DNA from 3 places in the Dickeya fangzhongdai genome. Region 1 is predicted to be linked to each of the others. Evidence: predicted binding sites of a transcription regulator. Region 1 holds the regulator's gene; each other region holds the start of a gene.
What was found. The regulator PhoB, encoded in region 1, activates phosphate uptake and scavenging genes when phosphate is short. The targets are predictions, from matches to a motif close to CTGTCATAAAACTGNCNNAT.

Region 1 (5,600 bases):
CGGTGATTACCAGACGCGTTTGGCGATATCCACCACCAGCTTCAGTTTGTCCCACTGCTGCGCTTCCGACAGCGTGTTGCCCTCTTCGGTAGAAGCAAAGCCGCACTGCGGGCTTAAGCACAGCTGGTCCAGCGCAATATATTGCGTCGCTTCGGCAATGCGCTTCTGCACGTCGTCCGCATTTTCCAGCGTCCCGGTCTTGGTGGTAATCAGGCCCAGCACCACCTTCTGGTGACCCGGCTTGATGAAACGCAACGGTTCGAACCCGCCCGCCCGTTCGGTATCATATTCGAGGAAGAACGCATCCACTTTCACTTCGCCAAACAGGGTTTCCGCCACCGGCTCATAGCCGCCTTCGGAAATCCAGGTGGAACGGAAGTTGCCGCGGCAAACATGCAGGCCCACCACCAGATCGGCCGGTTTACCTTCCAGCGCCTTGTTCAGCACCTGCGCATAGGTGCGACGCAGATAATCCGGATCATCACCGCGTTCGCGGATTTGGCGCTTCTGGTCTTCGGAGCACAGATACGCCCACACCGTATCGTCCAGTTGCAGATAACGGCAGCCCGCGTCATAGAACGCATGGATGGCATCACGCCAGGTCTGCGCCAGATCGTCGAAGTAGTCTGCCAGATCCGGATAAACGGTACTGTCGATTACGCTACGGCCGCCGCGGAAATGCAGCACGCTCGGGCTGGGGATGGTCATTTTGGCTACGGCGTCGCCGGCCACGCTTTTGAGGAAACGGAAATCGTCCAGCATCGGGTGCTGCGGATTAAAGCTGACCTTCCCGGTCACTTTTACACCGCGGGCTTTAGTCTGCACGCCGTTGAACTGGATGCCCTGCTCCGCTTCATAACGTTCCACGCCGTTCAGGTTGTCAAAGAAGTCGAAGTGCCACCAGGCGCGACGAAACTCGCCGTCGGTCACCAGTTGCAGACCCGCCGCGCGCTGCAATTCCACCGCACGCTGAATTTCCTGATCTTCGACGCGGCGCAACGCTGCCGCATCAATCTCACCGGCCTGAAACTGCAAACGCGCCTGCTTGATGGCAGCCGGACGCAACAAACTGCCGACCACATCGGCACGGAACGGAGGAAGGGCTTGTGTCATGTTTAGCTCCTGCACTTCAGCTGACGCGAAACGGATCGGTTTCAGTCAGTCGATTTTTAGATGAATTGATTTTTAGAGGAAATAGTTACGCCGCTGAACTTTATAGCCATCCAGACGGCTAGACATGGAGCTATCCTGTCATGAGTTTTTCTCAGCGACAATGGAAGAATTTTCACGTCACGTGAAATAAATTCATCTTAGGCATCAGTTTATTGCAGGATCACCCATCGACGACGAAACGGCATCGCCAAGCCCAAGCAGTTGTCTGGCCTGCTCGCGCGCCATTTCCGGCAGCGGCAGGTAACCATCCTGGCTGACCAGCGCCTGCCCCGGCGCCGACAGTACCCGCTCCAGAAACGCGGCGGTCAGCGGTTCCAGCGGTTTACCAGGCATTTTATTGACGTAGATGTAGAGATAGCGGGTATAGGGATAACGCCCGCTGCGGATGGTGTCGGCGGTCGGCAGCACGTAATCGTCTTTGTCGCTGGCCGCCAGCGGCAGCACCCGTACCCCGCTGGCGCGAAAGCCGATGCTGGCGTAACCGATGGCGTTGACCGACGCCGCCACCGCCTGCACTACCGAGGCTGAACCGGGCAATTCGTTGACCTGCGGCAGGAAATCGCCGCCGCACAGCGCCTGTTGTTTGAAAAAGCCATAGGTGCCGGAGGCTGAATTGCGCCCATAACGCAGTAGCGATCGTTGTCGCCAGACGCCGTTCAGCCCCAGTTCCTGCCAACGTTGCACCGTTTTTCCAGCGCCGCAGCGGCGCGTCACGGAAAAGATGGCGTCAAGCTGGCGCACCGTCAGCCCGGTAATCGGGTTATCCTGATTGACCAGCACCACCAGCGCGTCCAGCGCCACCGGCACCGCCGTCGGCGCGTACCCGTAATGCTGCTCGAACGCTTCGATTTCGCTGCTCTTCATCGGCCGGCTCATCGGCCCCAGCTGCGCCGCCCCTGCCGCCAGCGCCGTCGGCGCCGACGACGAGCCGGCCGCCTGAATCTGCAGGTTAACGCCGGGGTAATGCTGGCTGAAATCCGCCGCCCAGAAGGTCATCAGGTTCGCCAGCGTGTCGGAGCCGGCGCTGGACAGGTTACCCGCCAGCATCGCCTGCGGCGCAGCGGCGGCGGCCTGACCGAACAGGCACAACAGCAAGGCAAGCAGGCGGCGGGTGGGTATCATGTGCGGTTTCCATCGGGGTGAAAGACAAGAGCACGCTATTTTCGGCACAGCGGCGGAGACAATCAAGCCCCGCCGCCGTCATTACAGCTGTGGATTCGCGGCGTTCTGACTCAGCACCGAGCGGACTATCAGCCGGTTCGGCAACGTGAACATGAAGCGGGAGCCGGCGCCCTCTTCGCTGAGGATCTCCAGCCGGGAGTCGTGGTGGCTGAGCGCATGCTTGACGATCGCCAGCCCTAGCCCGCTGCCGCCGGTCTGGCGCGAACGGGCCTTGTCGACGCGATAAAAACGCTCGGTCAGGCGGGGAAGATGTTCGGCGGCGATGCCCGGGCCGTTATCGCTGACCTGGAACTGCGCGCCCTGCGGCGTCTGCTGCCAGCATACCTCAATGCGGGTACCCTGCGGCGTATGGTTGACGGCGTTATACACCAGATTCGACACCGCGCTGCGCAACTGCTCTTCGTTGCCGAACACCTGCAGTTGCTCGTTGACGCGAAACACAATCTCGTGACGCCCCTGACTCAGGGTATCGGCTTCACGCTTGAGCACCCGCAGCATCAGCGGGATATCCACCTTCTCGTTAAGATCGATGGCGGCGGCGGCTTCGATGCGCGACAGCGTCAACAATTGCCGCACCAACCCGTCCATGCGGCGGGTTTGCTCCTGCATGGTGTGCAATGCCTTAGACTGCAACGCGCCATCCAGCGATTCGTCGTTCATCATCTCCAGATAGCCCTGCAACACCGTCAACGGCGTGCGCAGCTCGTGGCTGACGTTGGCGAAGAAGTTGCGGCGCGCGCCTTCCAGTTGGTGCATCTGGGTCACATCGCGGGCCACCATCAGCAGTTGCCCTTCCGAGTAGGGCATCACCCGGAATTCCACGTGGTGGGAATTTTTCAGCATCAGCGTCAGCGGGCGGCTGAAGTCTTGCTGTTGCATGTACTGAGTGAACTCCGGGTAACGCAGCAGGTTGAGGATGTTCTGACCGTTGTCTTCCGGCCAGCGAAAGCTGAGCAGGTGCTGAGCCAGCCGGTTACACCAGATGATGACGCCCTCTTCGGTGGTGATGACCACCGCATCCGGCAACGATTCCGCCCCGCTGCGAAAGCGTTTAATCAGCAGCGCCAGCTCGCGCCGACGGCGGCGGTTGCGCAGTTGCATCTGATAGAGGCCGTAAAACAGCGGCTCCCAGCTCCAGCGGCCGGGCGGCGGGGTCATGCTGCGGTCAACCCACAGCCAGTAGGACAGGCGCAGCTGGTTATAGAAGTTCCAGCACAGCGCCGCCAGTACCGACGCCAGCAGAAACCAGGGCAGATAGCCGATAATCAGCCCCAGCAGCAGACCGGGCAAACAAAAAAAAGCCAGCTCCAGCGCCAGCTTTTTCCAGGACAAACGTTCTAGCACGTCAGATTTTCTCCGGGACTCACGCTATCAATAACGTGTTGAGAAACGGTATCCAGTTCCCCGAACGGTCTGAACCATCTTGTCGTGTCCGCTGGTTTCCAGCGCCTTGCGCAGGCGGCGGATATGGACATCCACAGTGCGATCCTCAACATAAACGTTAGTGCCCCATACGTGATTCAGCAACTGCTCACGACTATATACCCGTTCCGGGTGCGTCATAAAGAAATGCAGCAGCTTGAACTCCGTCGGCCCCATATCCAGCGCGTGTTCTTCCGTGGTCACCCGATGCGAAGAGGGATCCAGGCTCAACCCGCGCATTTCAATCACTTCCTCAACCGCCATCGGCGAAATCCGGCGCATCACCGCCTTGATGCGCGCCACCAGTTCTTTGGGCGAAAACGGTTTGGTGATGTAATCGTCGGCGCCGACTTCAAGACCACGCACGCGATCTTCTTCTTCACCACGCGCCGTCAGCATCATGACCGGAATATCACGGGTCAGCGCTTCGCGTTTCATGTGCTTGATAAACTGCAAACCGGACCCGCCGGGCAGCATCCAGTCCAGCAGCACCAGTTCAGGATAAGGTTCGGCCAGCCGGGTAACGGCGCTGTCGTAATCCTCAGCCTCAACCGGCTGATAACCGTTCTGTTCCAGCACGAAGCACACCATCTCGCGAATCGGCGCTTCATCTTCCACCACCAAAATACGTCTTGCCATATCAATCCTGCCGTTAATCGTCACGGTTAGCGTGCGGTGTGCATTATGCGTCAGTTTTATGACAGATTTATGAAAAATGGCGCCCCGGACTACGGTACGTTTCCGCCCCGACAGCCGCGGCCCCCTGCCGCTGCCGCAGACCGCCGGTACGCTTAATTTCTCACATTACCTGTCCGCGACGACACTGCCAAATACTCCCGGGTAGCCGGGCCATACAGATATTATGGGACATGCCCTAAACTGCACGCCTATAATCGCCGATGATAAAGACGCGGTGTTTCGCCATGACGAACAAGCGCCTTGCCTCACTGACCGCCATTGTCCGCAAGCACCGCCAAAACAACATATCGTTTGCACTCACCTGCAGGGAGTCTCATGCGAATTATTCACACGTCTGACTGGCATCTCGGTCAGTACTTTTATACCCGGAGCCGTGCGCCTGAGCATCAGGCATTTTTACACTGGCTGGTTCAGCAGGTTGAGCAGTATCAGGCCGATGCAGTAATAGTAGCAGGCGATGTGTTCGACAACGGCGCGCCGCCCAGTTATGCCCGTGAAATGTATAACCATTTTGTGGTGGCGTTGCAGCGCACCGGCTGCCAGTTGGTGGTGATGGGCGGCAACCATGATTCGGTCGCCACCCTGAATGAATCACGCGCGCTGCTGGCCTGCCTGAATACCCGGGTGGTCGCCGGTTTTGACGGCGATATCCACGAACAGGTGCTGGTGCTGAACAACCGTGCAGGCGAGCCCGGCGCGCTGCTGTGCGCCGTTCCTTTTTTGCGTCCGCGCGACGTGCTCACCAGCCAGGCCGGCCAGTCCGGCGCGCAAAAACAGCAGGCGTTGCAGGATGCCATCACCCATCATTATCAGCGCTGTTACCAGCTCGCCTGCGAGCAGCGTGAAGCGCTGGGTCGCGAACTGCCGATTGTGCTGACCGGCCACCTCACCACGGTGGGCGTCGCCACGTCCGATTCGGTGCGCGATATCTATATCGGCACGTTGGACGCGTTCCCGGCGCAGGCCTTCCCCCCGGCGGACTACATCGCGCTCGGCCATATTCATCGCCCGCAGCGGGTGGCGCAATGCGAACACATCCGGTACAGCGGCTCGCCGATCCCGCTGAGTTTTGACGAACTGAATCATGAGAAATCGGTGTATCTGGTGCATTTCGAGCAGGGAAA
Region 2 (5,600 bases), 1.3 Mb from region 1:
CTTCAGTCAGTTCGCTGACCCTGATTTCCGATGCCTTTTGAACCCCACGTTTAATACTTTCATAGTGCAACGAGTAGGTATAGTCCGGGTACCGCTCCATTGAGTCTTCGGCTGCTTGCCGTATAGCAGCTAAAAATGAGCGAGGAGACGTTCGCCCTTTTCCGTCTGCCAGATGACTAACGGCCCAGACATAAGGGACACCACGACGGCGATCCTTGCCCATCCACGGCCCGGCTAGCGCTTCAAATAATTCTCTTTGTGATGGCGTTTCACGCTTTACATCATCATGCGGCACAAAACGGGAATCGGAATGCTCAGGTGGTTTATTCAAGGTTCGGTTATAGCACTCGCGCAGCACATCACCATGTGATGTTTCACCATTAATCAGGTATTGCCATAGCAGGCCATGCAAGTCATGCCTTGCCCAGGATAGTTCAGCTTTGGTGGCAAGCAACTTGGAGGCATCAGGAAAATCGGTAACAGTTCTTTCCAGTTGGTCTTCGCGTAAAAAGACTTTGGCGGTAAGACGGCTGTATGGTTTTAGCCACAAGACAACCCGTAATAGACCACGCACGATATTATCCATTACCGACCAATCAGTACTGAGTCTGTCGAGCGCGTCAAACAAAATCAGGGCGTAGCGACCATTTCCCTCTAACGATTGATTGGCCTGAGACATGGCTGCTGCAATATTTTCCGGATTTTGCTGTACCCAAGATATTTTTTCTGACCACTTTGCCTGTTGAGCCAACAGTGGCTGCTGGGTTAGTTTGCCGATGCCTGATATGACAATCGTGCGCCAGATATCATAGGCATCAAAGCTCTCTACCAATTGAGAAAATGTATCTGAGTCTGGATACGCGTCATTCTGTGGCCGCTCTGAAAATCCGATATGAATGTCTGTAATATCCAATTGTGGAATTGATGAACCTAGCACTTTACGCAAAGCAGGATCGCCAAGCGCTGCCGTCCAAACAGATTTCCCGACTCCACGTGTGCCCACCACCAGTAAACTTTCCGGCCTTAGTGCTTTTAAATGCGCAGGCGGAATGTAGAGGTGTTTTAATGGCGGCGCAGACCCGCTGTATGAGGTATCCGCAGGTAAGGTTTCATAAATGGCTCGACGGATATCTTCTGCGCTACTCATCATGCTCTCCGGGATGATTGGTTAAACCTTGAATACCCTCAATTAACGTGCCGAAAATTGACTGAACTTCGGCGGAGTCTATCGTGTTTTGCGCAAATCGGGAATGTAGCGACGTTAGCGCGGAGAATCCTCTGTTCCAGCGAATCGCCCACGGATAGTGTGGTGCTGCTTCGTCGTTCATCTCGAAGCTGAACAGATTCTCCACTGTTTCACCCGGTGGTACTTCGTCATAAAGTGTGGAGGAAAACAGTTCGTAAGCGTTTTCACACAACCCGGAAAAGTAGCTCTCGCGTCGTTCGTCATCAGGAATCATGGCACCGATAAGTTGCAAACGCTCACGGATATCAGCGGCTTTGCCTGATCGGTTCCAGTATTCAAATAACACCCGATATCCTGACCAGGTTTGCTCGCCATCCAGTGTAAACAGTAACACGGTATTGGCGCCGATATCGGTAACGCAACTGGATGCGACTTCATCTATTCCAGAGCGTGAGTCGATCAAAATCACATCAGGCTTAATCGTTTCTTCTAACTGGTCAATCAGGCGATTGAGTCGGTGAGACCAGCTTTCCCGGTTTCCGTTACTGTCTATTTTGGGCATCCAGACTCTGCCCAGCTTGGCGATATATTCTCCCGGATTTTTGCCATGTGCCGGTATCACGTAAATGTCGCCGTCATGGGATAGCGTACTGGTGGCGATCATGTCATCAAGCAGGCTGTTGCCATTATCGACCAGATCTTCCACCAGCCAGTCGGCGATGCCATAAGTTGGGCGACGGTCTTCCGGTAGCAAGGCGGTAGATAAGCCAGGAGACTCAAGATCCAAATCAAGAACCATGACTTTTTTACCGGCTTGCGCCAGCGCCCATGCGCAAGCGGCCATCGCGGTTGAGCGGCCAACGCCGCCTTTGATAGAAAAAAAGACAATGCGACTGGCGCCTTCAGACTCTGGTGTGATCATATCCCAGCGGCTTTCCGTCGCTAATCTGTCAACCACATAGACGCCGGGAATATCGGCAAGCGCAAAATGGGCTGCGCGTTGATAAACCGATTCGACATTGGGTTCATATAAGACGGTGTTATCTGGAGCAAAGCTGTGAGGCGACAGTTCAGTTGAAAATTGTGCGGCAATCGTGTCAATCGCAGCCTGATGTTCGGGATTGTTCTGAATCGATTCGGAAGCGATTAACCTGACTTTACCGTTCAGATCTCGGTTGATTGCCACGGGTTCAATCTGACTGATAAGATCAGTGTGAGGTTTAAGAATGCCTTCAATAGTAGGCAAAAGCTGGTCGAAGGTTTTCATATCGCGCCGTCCGTTTTAGCTTGTTTAAGTATATTTTGGACTTGTTTGGCTCCGTTGCGATGTTTTTCTGCCTCAATTTGTGTGAACTGTTGTTGGTTGCTGTAACGTTGTGACGCTTTCCAGTTATCGAAAGGATTTAGTGAAGATAAAAGATACTCAGCTCCGGGGTAGCGGCCACTACGGTATGCATCGTAACGTGACCAAATAGCATCAATATGCTTTTGGTCGTGGCGTTCACTGGGCATGTCCCTATTCGTGTCAAAGGGCATACCAAACTCCTGCATCAACTTTTTTAACCCGCTCTCTGCCGAGAAGCCATAAAGATGATCGGCATTGGCCCAGCGTCCCAGATGAAACAGGATTTCTGCATCTCTCCAGTGGCGATGACAGGCGTCTTCAAAGTCGGTTGCCATGACTGTGCTTCACTCCTTTGGTCAGAGACGGACATATTCAAGGTCTAAATAGCATGTGTGACAAGCGATTTTACCGGAACTGGGGATTCATAGAAGTATATCGTTGAAAGTATTGTATAGATTGTTAAATAAATGCTTGCCTCTGCCAGGCAGGCATACCCAGTTCTGACTCGACTGTCACACAACTGTCATATTGCGTACATTTTACTGTCACCGAATTGACCTATTTTCTCCACCAGCAAACTACACTCTGATTAAACAATAGCTCCGGGTCTACACGTCTAAGTATCCCACAGGAGGGATTATGAAACTCATGCGTACCACTGTTGCCAGTATCGTTGCTGCAAGTTTTTCTCTGACGGCGGTTTCTGCTTTTGCCGCGGCAAACCTCACTGGCGCAGGTGCGACGTTCCCCGCTCCGGTTTATGCAAAGTGGGCTGATTCTTACGAAAAAGAAACCGGCAACAAAGTTAACTATCAGGGCATCGGTTCTTCGGGCGGCGTGAAACAGATTACCGCCAAAACCGTGGATTTTGGTGCGTCTGATGCGCCGTTGGCGGATGACAAACTGGCTCAGGACGGTCTGTTCCAGTTCCCGACCGTGATCGGCGGTATCGTACTGGCTGTCAACGTGCCGGGCGTGAAAGCCGGCGAGCTGACGCTGGACGGCAAAACGCTGGGTGACATCTACCTGGGCAAAATCAAGAAATGGAACGACGAAGCCATCGCCAAACTGAACCCGGGCGTGAAACTGCCGGATCAGGACATCGCTGTGGTGCGTCGTGCCGACGGTTCCGGCACCTCCTACGTGTTCACCAGCTACCTGGCTAAAGTGAACAGCGAGTGGAAAGAGAAGATTGGCGCGGGCAACACCGTAAACTGGCCGACCGGTCTGGGCGGTAAAGGCAACGACGGCATCGCGGCGTTCGTGCAGCGTCTGCCGGGGTCGATCGGTTACGTTGAATACGCGTACGCCAAGCAGAATAACCTGGTTTACACCAAGCTGATTTCTGCCGACGGCAAAGCAGTCAGCCCGACGGAAGGGTCTTTCAGCAATGCCGCCAAAGGCGTTGACTGGAGCAAGTCCTTCGCACAGGACCTGACCAACCAGAAAGGCGCCGATGTATGGCCGATCACCTCTACCACTTTCATTCTGATTCACAAAGAACAGAGCAAGCCTGAGCAGGGCAAAGAAGTGCTGAAGTTCTTTGACTGGGCTTACACCAAAGGCGGCGATCAGGCCAAAGCGCTGGATTATTCTACCCTGCCGAAAGAAGTGATTGCTCAGGTACGCGCAGCATGGAAAACCCAGATCAAAGACAGCAGCGGTAAAGCGCTGTATTGATTGCGGTTAGCAGGATCGGTTGTGTGAGTACCGAGAGGTGGATAAACCGGAAACGGGGTATCCACCTCTGACATTCATTGGGGTTTCCTCCAATGACCTGATTAAAGACGCAGTTATCTGAAAAACGCAGTTATCTGAAAGAAGAGAGACGTATGGCTGAACACAAGCCAACCATTACACCTCCGGGAAAACAGGGCGACATTCTCTTCGGGGCGCTGGTCAGACTGGCGGCCCTATTGACGTTGCTGTTGCTGGGCGGAATTATCGTTTCCCTGATTTTCGCCTCCTGGCCGAGTATCAAAACGTTTGGTTTCTCCTTCCTGTGGACCAAAGAATGGGATGCGCCCGCCGGGCAATTCGGCGCGCTGGTACCGATTTACGGCACCATCGTGACCTCGCTGATCGCGCTGATCATCGCCATTCCGATTAGTTTCGGTATCGCGCTGTTCCTGACGGAACTGGCGCCGAGCTGGCTGAAACGTCCGCTGGGCGTGGCGATTGAGCTGCTGGCCGCGATCCCGAGTATCGTCTATGGCATGTGGGGGCTGTTTGTGTTCGCCCCGTTGTTCGCCAAGTATTTCCAACAACCGGTAGGCAACGTGCTTTCCAGCATCCCATTGGTCGGCACCCTGTTCTCCGGGCCGGCGTTCGGCATCGGTATTCTGGCGGCCGGCGTGATTCTGGCCATCATGATCATCCCCTACATCGCCGCGGTAATGCGCGATGTGTTCGAACAGACGCCGGTGATGATGAAAGAATCGGCCTACGGTATCGGCTGCACCACCTGGGAAGTTATCTGGCACATCGTGCTGCCGTTCACCAAAAATGGGGTGATTGGCGGCGTCATGCTGGGGCTGGGACGTGCGCTGGGCGAGACGATGGCGGTGACGTTTATCATCGGCAACACCTACCAGCTCGACAGCGTCTCGCTCTATATGCCGGGCAACAGCATCACCTCCGCGCTGGCTAACGAATTTGCCGAAGCCGACACCGGGCTGCATACCGCCGCGCTGATGGAGCTGGGCCTGATCCTGTTTGTGATTACCTTTATCGTGCTGGCCTGTTCGAAGCTGATGATCATGCGTCTGGCTAAAAACGAAGGAGCGCGCTGATGGCGAGCATTGGCATTGAAAACCGTTCTGACTCGCTGGAAACCCGTCGCAAGATGCAGGCCTGGCGCCGTCAGAAAAACCGCATCGCGCTGTGTATGTCGATGCTGACGATGGCGTTCGGTCTGTTCTGGCTGGTATGGATTCTGATGTCCACCGTGACCAAGGGCATCGACGGCATGTCGCTGTCGCTGTTTACCGAAATGACGCCGCCGCCCAATACGGCTGGCGGCGGTCTGGCTAACGCGATCGTCGGCAGCGGCCTGCTGATCCTGTGGGC
Region 3 (5,600 bases), 1.5 Mb from region 1:
AGCAGGCTCGCCATTTTCAGGTCTTCCGCGCAGGCGCGGCAGGCGCGCCCCATGCGGGAGTAACGGATAAACAGCGTCAGCGCCAGCATCGCCAGGAAGGTGACAATCCAGATGGTGAGCTGCATGGAGGAAAGCGTAGCGGCAAAACCGTTGCTTTCGCCCAGCACCCACTGGCCGTGGATCAGGCTCGGCAGCGCCACATCGCGCGACCCTTGCGTCAGGCTGACGTAGTTCTGCAGGAAAATCGACATGCCGATGGCGGAAATCAGCGCGATCAGCCGTTTGGAATTGCGCACCGGCTTATAGGCCACACGCTCGATGCTCCAGCCGTAGGCGCTGGAGATCACCACCGCCGCGATGAACGCGACGCCGATCAGCAACCAGCCGGCGTCAATGCCCATCATCATCAGGGCGGCAATCACGATAAAAGAAACATAACTACCGATCATGTAGACCTCGCCGTGGGCGAAGTTAATCATGCCGATAATGCCGTAAACCATGGTGTAGCCAATGGCGATCAGCGCATAGGTGCTGCCCAACGTCACGCCGTTGAACATCTGCTGAAGGAAATAGAGGAACTGCTCGGACATACCTTAACCTTAGACATTGCCCCCGCAGCCTGACGGCTGAGGGGGCATCGGTATTGGGAGTATTACGGATTCGGTCAATTACTTCACGGGAGAGGAAGTACCGTCTGCGTGCCACTCGAATACGCCAAATTCAAACCCTTTCAGGTCGCCTTTTTCATCCCAGCTCAGCGGGCCCATCACCGTGTCCACGGACTTGGCTTTCAGGTCGGCCGCCAGCTTGGCCGGCTCGGTGCTGCTGGTACGTTGCATCGCGGTGGTCAGCGACTGCAGCGCGGCATAAGTGGTCCACACGAACGGGCCGGTCGGGTCCAGTTTCCTGGCTTTCAGCGCGTCGACGATCGGCTGGTTGGCCGGCACCTGGTCATAACGCTTCGGCAGCGTCACCAGCATGCCTTCGGACGCCGCGCCTGCAATGTTGGACAGCGACGAGTTACCCACGCCTTCCGGTCCCATGAACTTGGTGGTCAGGCCGGCAGCGCGCGCCTGACGCAGAATCTGCCCCATTTCCGGGTAGTAGCCGCCGAAATAAACGAAATCGACGTTCTCTTTCTTCAGGCGCGCCACCAGCGTGGAGAAGTCTTTATCCCCGGCGGTCACCCCTTCGAACAGCACCACGTTGGCGTTGGCTTTTTTCAGGCTGTCCTGCACGGCGCGAGCCAGGCCTTCGCCGTACTGCTGTTTGTCGTGCACCACGGCGATACGCTGCGGTTTCACGTGTTCCAGAATGTATTTCGCCGCAGTCGGGCCCTGGTCGGAATCCAGACCGGTAGTGCGCAGAACCAGCTTGTAGCCACGGGTAGTCAGGTCAGGCGCAGTGGCCGCCGGCGTAATCATGATTACGCCTTCATCCTCGTAAATGTCGGATGCCGGCTGCGTGGACGACGAGCACAGATGACCGATCACGTAGTGGATACCGTCGTTGATCACCTTGTTGGCGACGGCAACCGCCTGTTTCGGGTCGCAGGCGTCATCATATTCCACACCCACCAGTTTGTTGCCGTTGACTCCGCCTTTGGCATTGATATCGGCAATCGCCTGACGGGCGCCGGTAAACTCCATATCGCCGTACTGCGCTACCGGACCGGACATGGCTCCGACGATCGCGACCTTGATATCCGCAGCGTTCACCGCATGGCTCATCGCCGCTGCCAGGCATCCCATCAGCAGCGCGTTACCTTTGCTTAATTTCATCCGTTTTACCCCATCTGTCATTTTTGGATATTGCTATAATTATTGTCATCAACCGCTATTACTCGCACTTTTTCATAAGTAATAACGAGTTAGGCTCTATTATAAGCAATAGTTTGTAATAAGACTTTATTATTCATGATATTAAACAGGAGTTTTATGCTGTAAATCAACTGGGATTCTCAGTAAAACACGGTGTAAACAGCATAAAATACCGCTCTTAAAATCCGTATTTTGTTTCTAAAATAGTCAGTTATGCTGGTTTTACCACTGAGAGATAATTGATTACTCGAAAAATTAATGGCAGAGAAACCTTTTTCCCTGATAACCGTACAGAAAAAGTTACACAACCCTTTTTCTACAGGTTCGCTACAATATTCTTAAGAATTAACAGGAGCACCCGCGTATGAGACTCTCGGTTGAACGCCTCACAAAAATCAGCGAGCAGGACAGGCATGATTTGGCCCATATCTGGCCACACCAGAATTTCGACGCGCTGGAGCGCGACCTGAACCATGAGCATCGTCTGTTTGCCGCCCGTTTTAACGGCCATCTGCTGGCGGGCGTCATCGTCGAAATCGACAATAACAGCGACAGCGCGGAACTGACCGACCTGCAGGTCAGAACGTCCACCCGGCGGCATGGCGTCGGTAAGTATCTGGTGGAAGAAGTGCTGCGCGCCTGCCCTGACGTTAAGGAATGGTGGCTCGACGCCGCCGACCATGCGCTGGTCAGCGAAGCGGTGATGGACACATTCATGCAGTCCTGCGGCTTCTATCCGGTATCCGGCGGCTGGGAATATGTCGTTAATCAGGAAGAGAAATAAATAGCAGGAAAAGCAGTGGCGCCCGTAGGACAGACGGCGATAAAAAAACTTCGGGTGATAAAACAAAACGACCGGGCGGCTTGCGGCTGTCCCGGTCGTTTACGATGAATAATGCGTTAGCTGCGGCCTGCGTTACGCTTCAATGGCCGCCCGCAATTTCTTCATGGCATTCTTTTCCAGCTGACGTACACGCTCAGCGGACACGCCGTAATGATCAGCCAGTTCCTGCAACGTGGACTTATTGTCGTCATCCAGCCAGCGAGCGCGGATAATATGCTGGCTGCGTTCGTCCAACCCTTCCAGCGCATAGGACAACTTGTCCGCCGCATGGGTTTCCCAGTTGTCCTCTTCAATGCCATCGGCAAAGTCGGAAGATTTGTCCTGCAGGTACAGCATCGGCGCCATCGGCTGGCCCGGCTGCGCATCATCTTCCGGCGACGGATCAAACGTCATGTCCTGCGCGGCCATGCGGGATTCCATTTCGCGGACATCCTTGCTGGTCACACCCAGTTCACGCGCCACCAGTTCCACTTCGTCCTGATTAAACCAGCCCAGACGCTGCTTGGTCTTACGCAGGTTGAAGAACAGCTTGCGCTGCGCCTTGGTGGTCGCCACCTTGACGATACGCCAGTTACGCAGCACGTATTCGTGAATTTCGGCCTTGATCCAGTGCACGGCGAACGACACCAGGCGTACGCCCACATCCGGGTTGAAGCGGCGCACCGCTTTCATCAAGCCGATGTTGCCTTCCTGAATCAGATCCGCCTGCGGCAGGCCGTACCCTGAATAGTTACGGGCAACATGAATAACGAAACGCAGGTGTGAAAGAATCAGCTGCTTGGCGGCGTCCAGATCCCCGTGATAATGCAGCCGTTCAGCCAGCGCCCGCTCTTCCTCCGCCGTCAGCATCGGATAGGCATTGGCGGCACGGATGTACCCTTCCAGACTGCCCTGGGGAACTAAGGCGAAAGTTTGCATATCTTTGGTCATTCCACCCCTCTCATAGATCATTCAAATCGTTGCGCATCATCGAACAGCATACCGATCTTTGCTGCACTTTCTGTGCCTAAAAACAGAATTACTGTGCCCAAAAACCGGATTAACGCTAGTTCTGGATTAACTCTGGTTAGAGTGTGATTGACTGCACAAGTTCCACTTTTGCCCCTCTTATTTTACCTGTCAAGATGGACGTCGTGGGGTGCAGGCTGGCGAGTGATGAAGGAAGGTGCGCATCGAAGACGCTGGCAATACGCTTCCCTCGCTGCTCGCCGCTATCACGAGGGAAGAGTATACCAGAAAACGCCCGCGCCGGGCGTCAATACAGATTATTCCGGTGTAAAACGGCGTAAATGTTGTACCGTTGCCAGCCAGGCGGCCAGCCAGCCAATCATCACCGCGATCAGAATCAACAATAACGTTTCATCCCAGCCCAGCCCGCGCACCGTGAAGGTGGTGCCGAACACCGCCGCCACCTGCGTCACCGCGCTCGACAGTTTCCACACCAGCGCCTGCGACAGAATCAGCGACAAGATAGCACCGCAGAACCCCAGCAGCGCGCCGCCATGCAGGAACGGCCGCAGGATGAAACCGTCGGTGGCGCCGATCAGCTTCATCACATTGATGGTTTCGCGGCGGCTGAAAATGCTTAGCCGCACGCTGTTGCCGATCACCAGAAATACCGCCGCCACCATCAGAATCCCGATGGTAGCCGCTATCTGGCCCACCAGTCCGGTCAACGCCACCAGACGGGAGAACCAGCTGTCGTCCATGCGGACCTCGGCCACGCCCTGAACGGCGGCGATGCGATCGCGCAGGGTGTTGAGCGTCTGGTTATCCTGAAAACTCAGTTTGGGCGAGACGACCGCCACCGCCGGCAGCGGATTCTCCTCCAGCATATCCAGCGCGCCGCCAAAGCCGGACCAGTTGCGGAACTCGCCCATCGCCTCGTTGCGGGACAGGTAATTAACCTTGTCTACGCCTTCTTCCGCCTTGATCTTGCCAATCACCGCTTCGGCGGCGTTGTCGTCCAGCGATTTGTCCAGATACACCGTCAGTTGCGGCGTGGGATACCACTGCGACGCCGCCTGACTGACGTTTTTCCACACCAGATAGCAGATGCTGGGCAGCGTTAGCGAAATAGCGATCACCATGATGGTCAACAATGTCGCCAGCGGTTGGCGCAGCATATCGCGCAGCGTATTGGCCCAGGCATAACGCCACTGTTCCTGCCAGCCGCCTTGCAGAGAGCGGGTTTTGCTTCCGGCTCGCTGCGCGCGGGTATTATTCGCCATCGTGACCTCCCAGCATGCGCCCCTGCGACAATGTCAGCACCCGGTAATGGCGGCGGGCGATAAGCCCGGTATCGTGCGTAGCCATCAACACCGTGACGCCCACGCGGTTAAACTCTTCAAACAAGCGCAGAATGCCTTCGGACAGCGCATCATCCAGGTTGCCGGTCGGTTCGTCCGCCAGCAGCACGGCCGGTTTGTTCACCACCGCGCGGGCGATACCCACGCGCTGCTGCTCACCGCCGGAGAGCTGAATCGGATAGCTGCGCGCCTTGTCGAGCAGCCCGACTTTATCCAGCGCCGCCGACACCCGACGGCGGATATCTTCGGCGCTGGCGCCGGCGATAACGAGCGGCATGGCGACGTTTTCATACACCGTGCGATCCATCAGCAAATGGTGATCCTGAAAGATCATGCCGATCTGCCGACGCAGAAACGGCACCTCGCTTTTCCTCAGGCGGCTGATATCGTGACCGCCGAACAGGATGTGGCCCGCGCTTGGGCGCTCAATCCCGCAAATCAGTTTCAGCAGGGTACTTTTCCCCGCGCCAGAGTGACCGGTCAGAAATACCATCTCGGCCGGGCGGATATGAAAGTCCACCCCTTGCAACGCCTGACGGCCGCCGAGATACGCCTTACTGACCTGCTCAAACCGAATCATCCGTTTTAATCCTCACGGGCAAACAGGGCTTCAATAAAATCATCCGC

Region 2: the regulator PhoB is predicted to act here: its motif matches at 3,041-3,060, upstream of pstS (phosphate ABC transporter substrate-binding protein PstS).
Region 3: the regulator PhoB is predicted to act here: its motif matches at 3,602-3,621, upstream of rpoH (RNA polymerase sigma factor RpoH).

Annotation. Positions count from the first base shown of each region.
Region 1 is NZ_CP025003.1:1,248,574-1,254,173, reverse strand. Features, by position in the region: gene CVE23_RS05800 (cobalamin-independent methionine synthase II family protein) at 7-1,113, opposite strand; gene CVE23_RS05795 (PstS family phosphate ABC transporter substrate-binding protein) at 1,318-2,295, opposite strand; gene phoR (phosphate regulon sensor histidine kinase PhoR) at 2,377-3,699, opposite strand; gene phoB (phosphate response regulator transcription factor PhoB) at 3,727-4,416, opposite strand; gene sbcD (exonuclease subunit SbcD) at 4,792-5,600, shown strand, end outside.
Region 2 is NZ_CP025003.1:4,987,620-4,993,219, forward strand. Features, by position in the region: gene CVE23_RS22340 (hypothetical protein) at 1-1,150, opposite strand, end outside; gene CVE23_RS22345 (KGGVGR-motif variant AAA ATPase) at 1,140-2,453, opposite strand; gene CVE23_RS22350 (SAM-dependent methyltransferase) at 2,450-2,866, opposite strand; gene pstS (phosphate ABC transporter substrate-binding protein PstS) at 3,171-4,211, shown strand; gene pstC (phosphate ABC transporter permease PstC) at 4,364-5,323, shown strand; gene pstA (phosphate ABC transporter permease PstA) at 5,323-5,600, shown strand, end outside.
Region 3 is NZ_CP025003.1:4,801,343-4,806,942, forward strand. Features, by position in the region: gene livH (high-affinity branched-chain amino acid ABC transporter permease LivH) at 1-590, opposite strand, end outside; gene CVE23_RS21555 (branched-chain amino acid ABC transporter substrate-binding protein) at 669-1,781, opposite strand; gene panM (aspartate 1-decarboxylase autocleavage activator PanM) at 2,185-2,604, shown strand; gene rpoH (RNA polymerase sigma factor RpoH) at 2,737-3,594, opposite strand; gene ftsX (permease-like cell division protein FtsX) at 3,930-4,895, opposite strand; gene ftsE (cell division ATP-binding protein FtsE) at 4,885-5,553, opposite strand; gene ftsY (signal recognition particle-docking protein FtsY) at 5,559-5,600, opposite strand, start outside.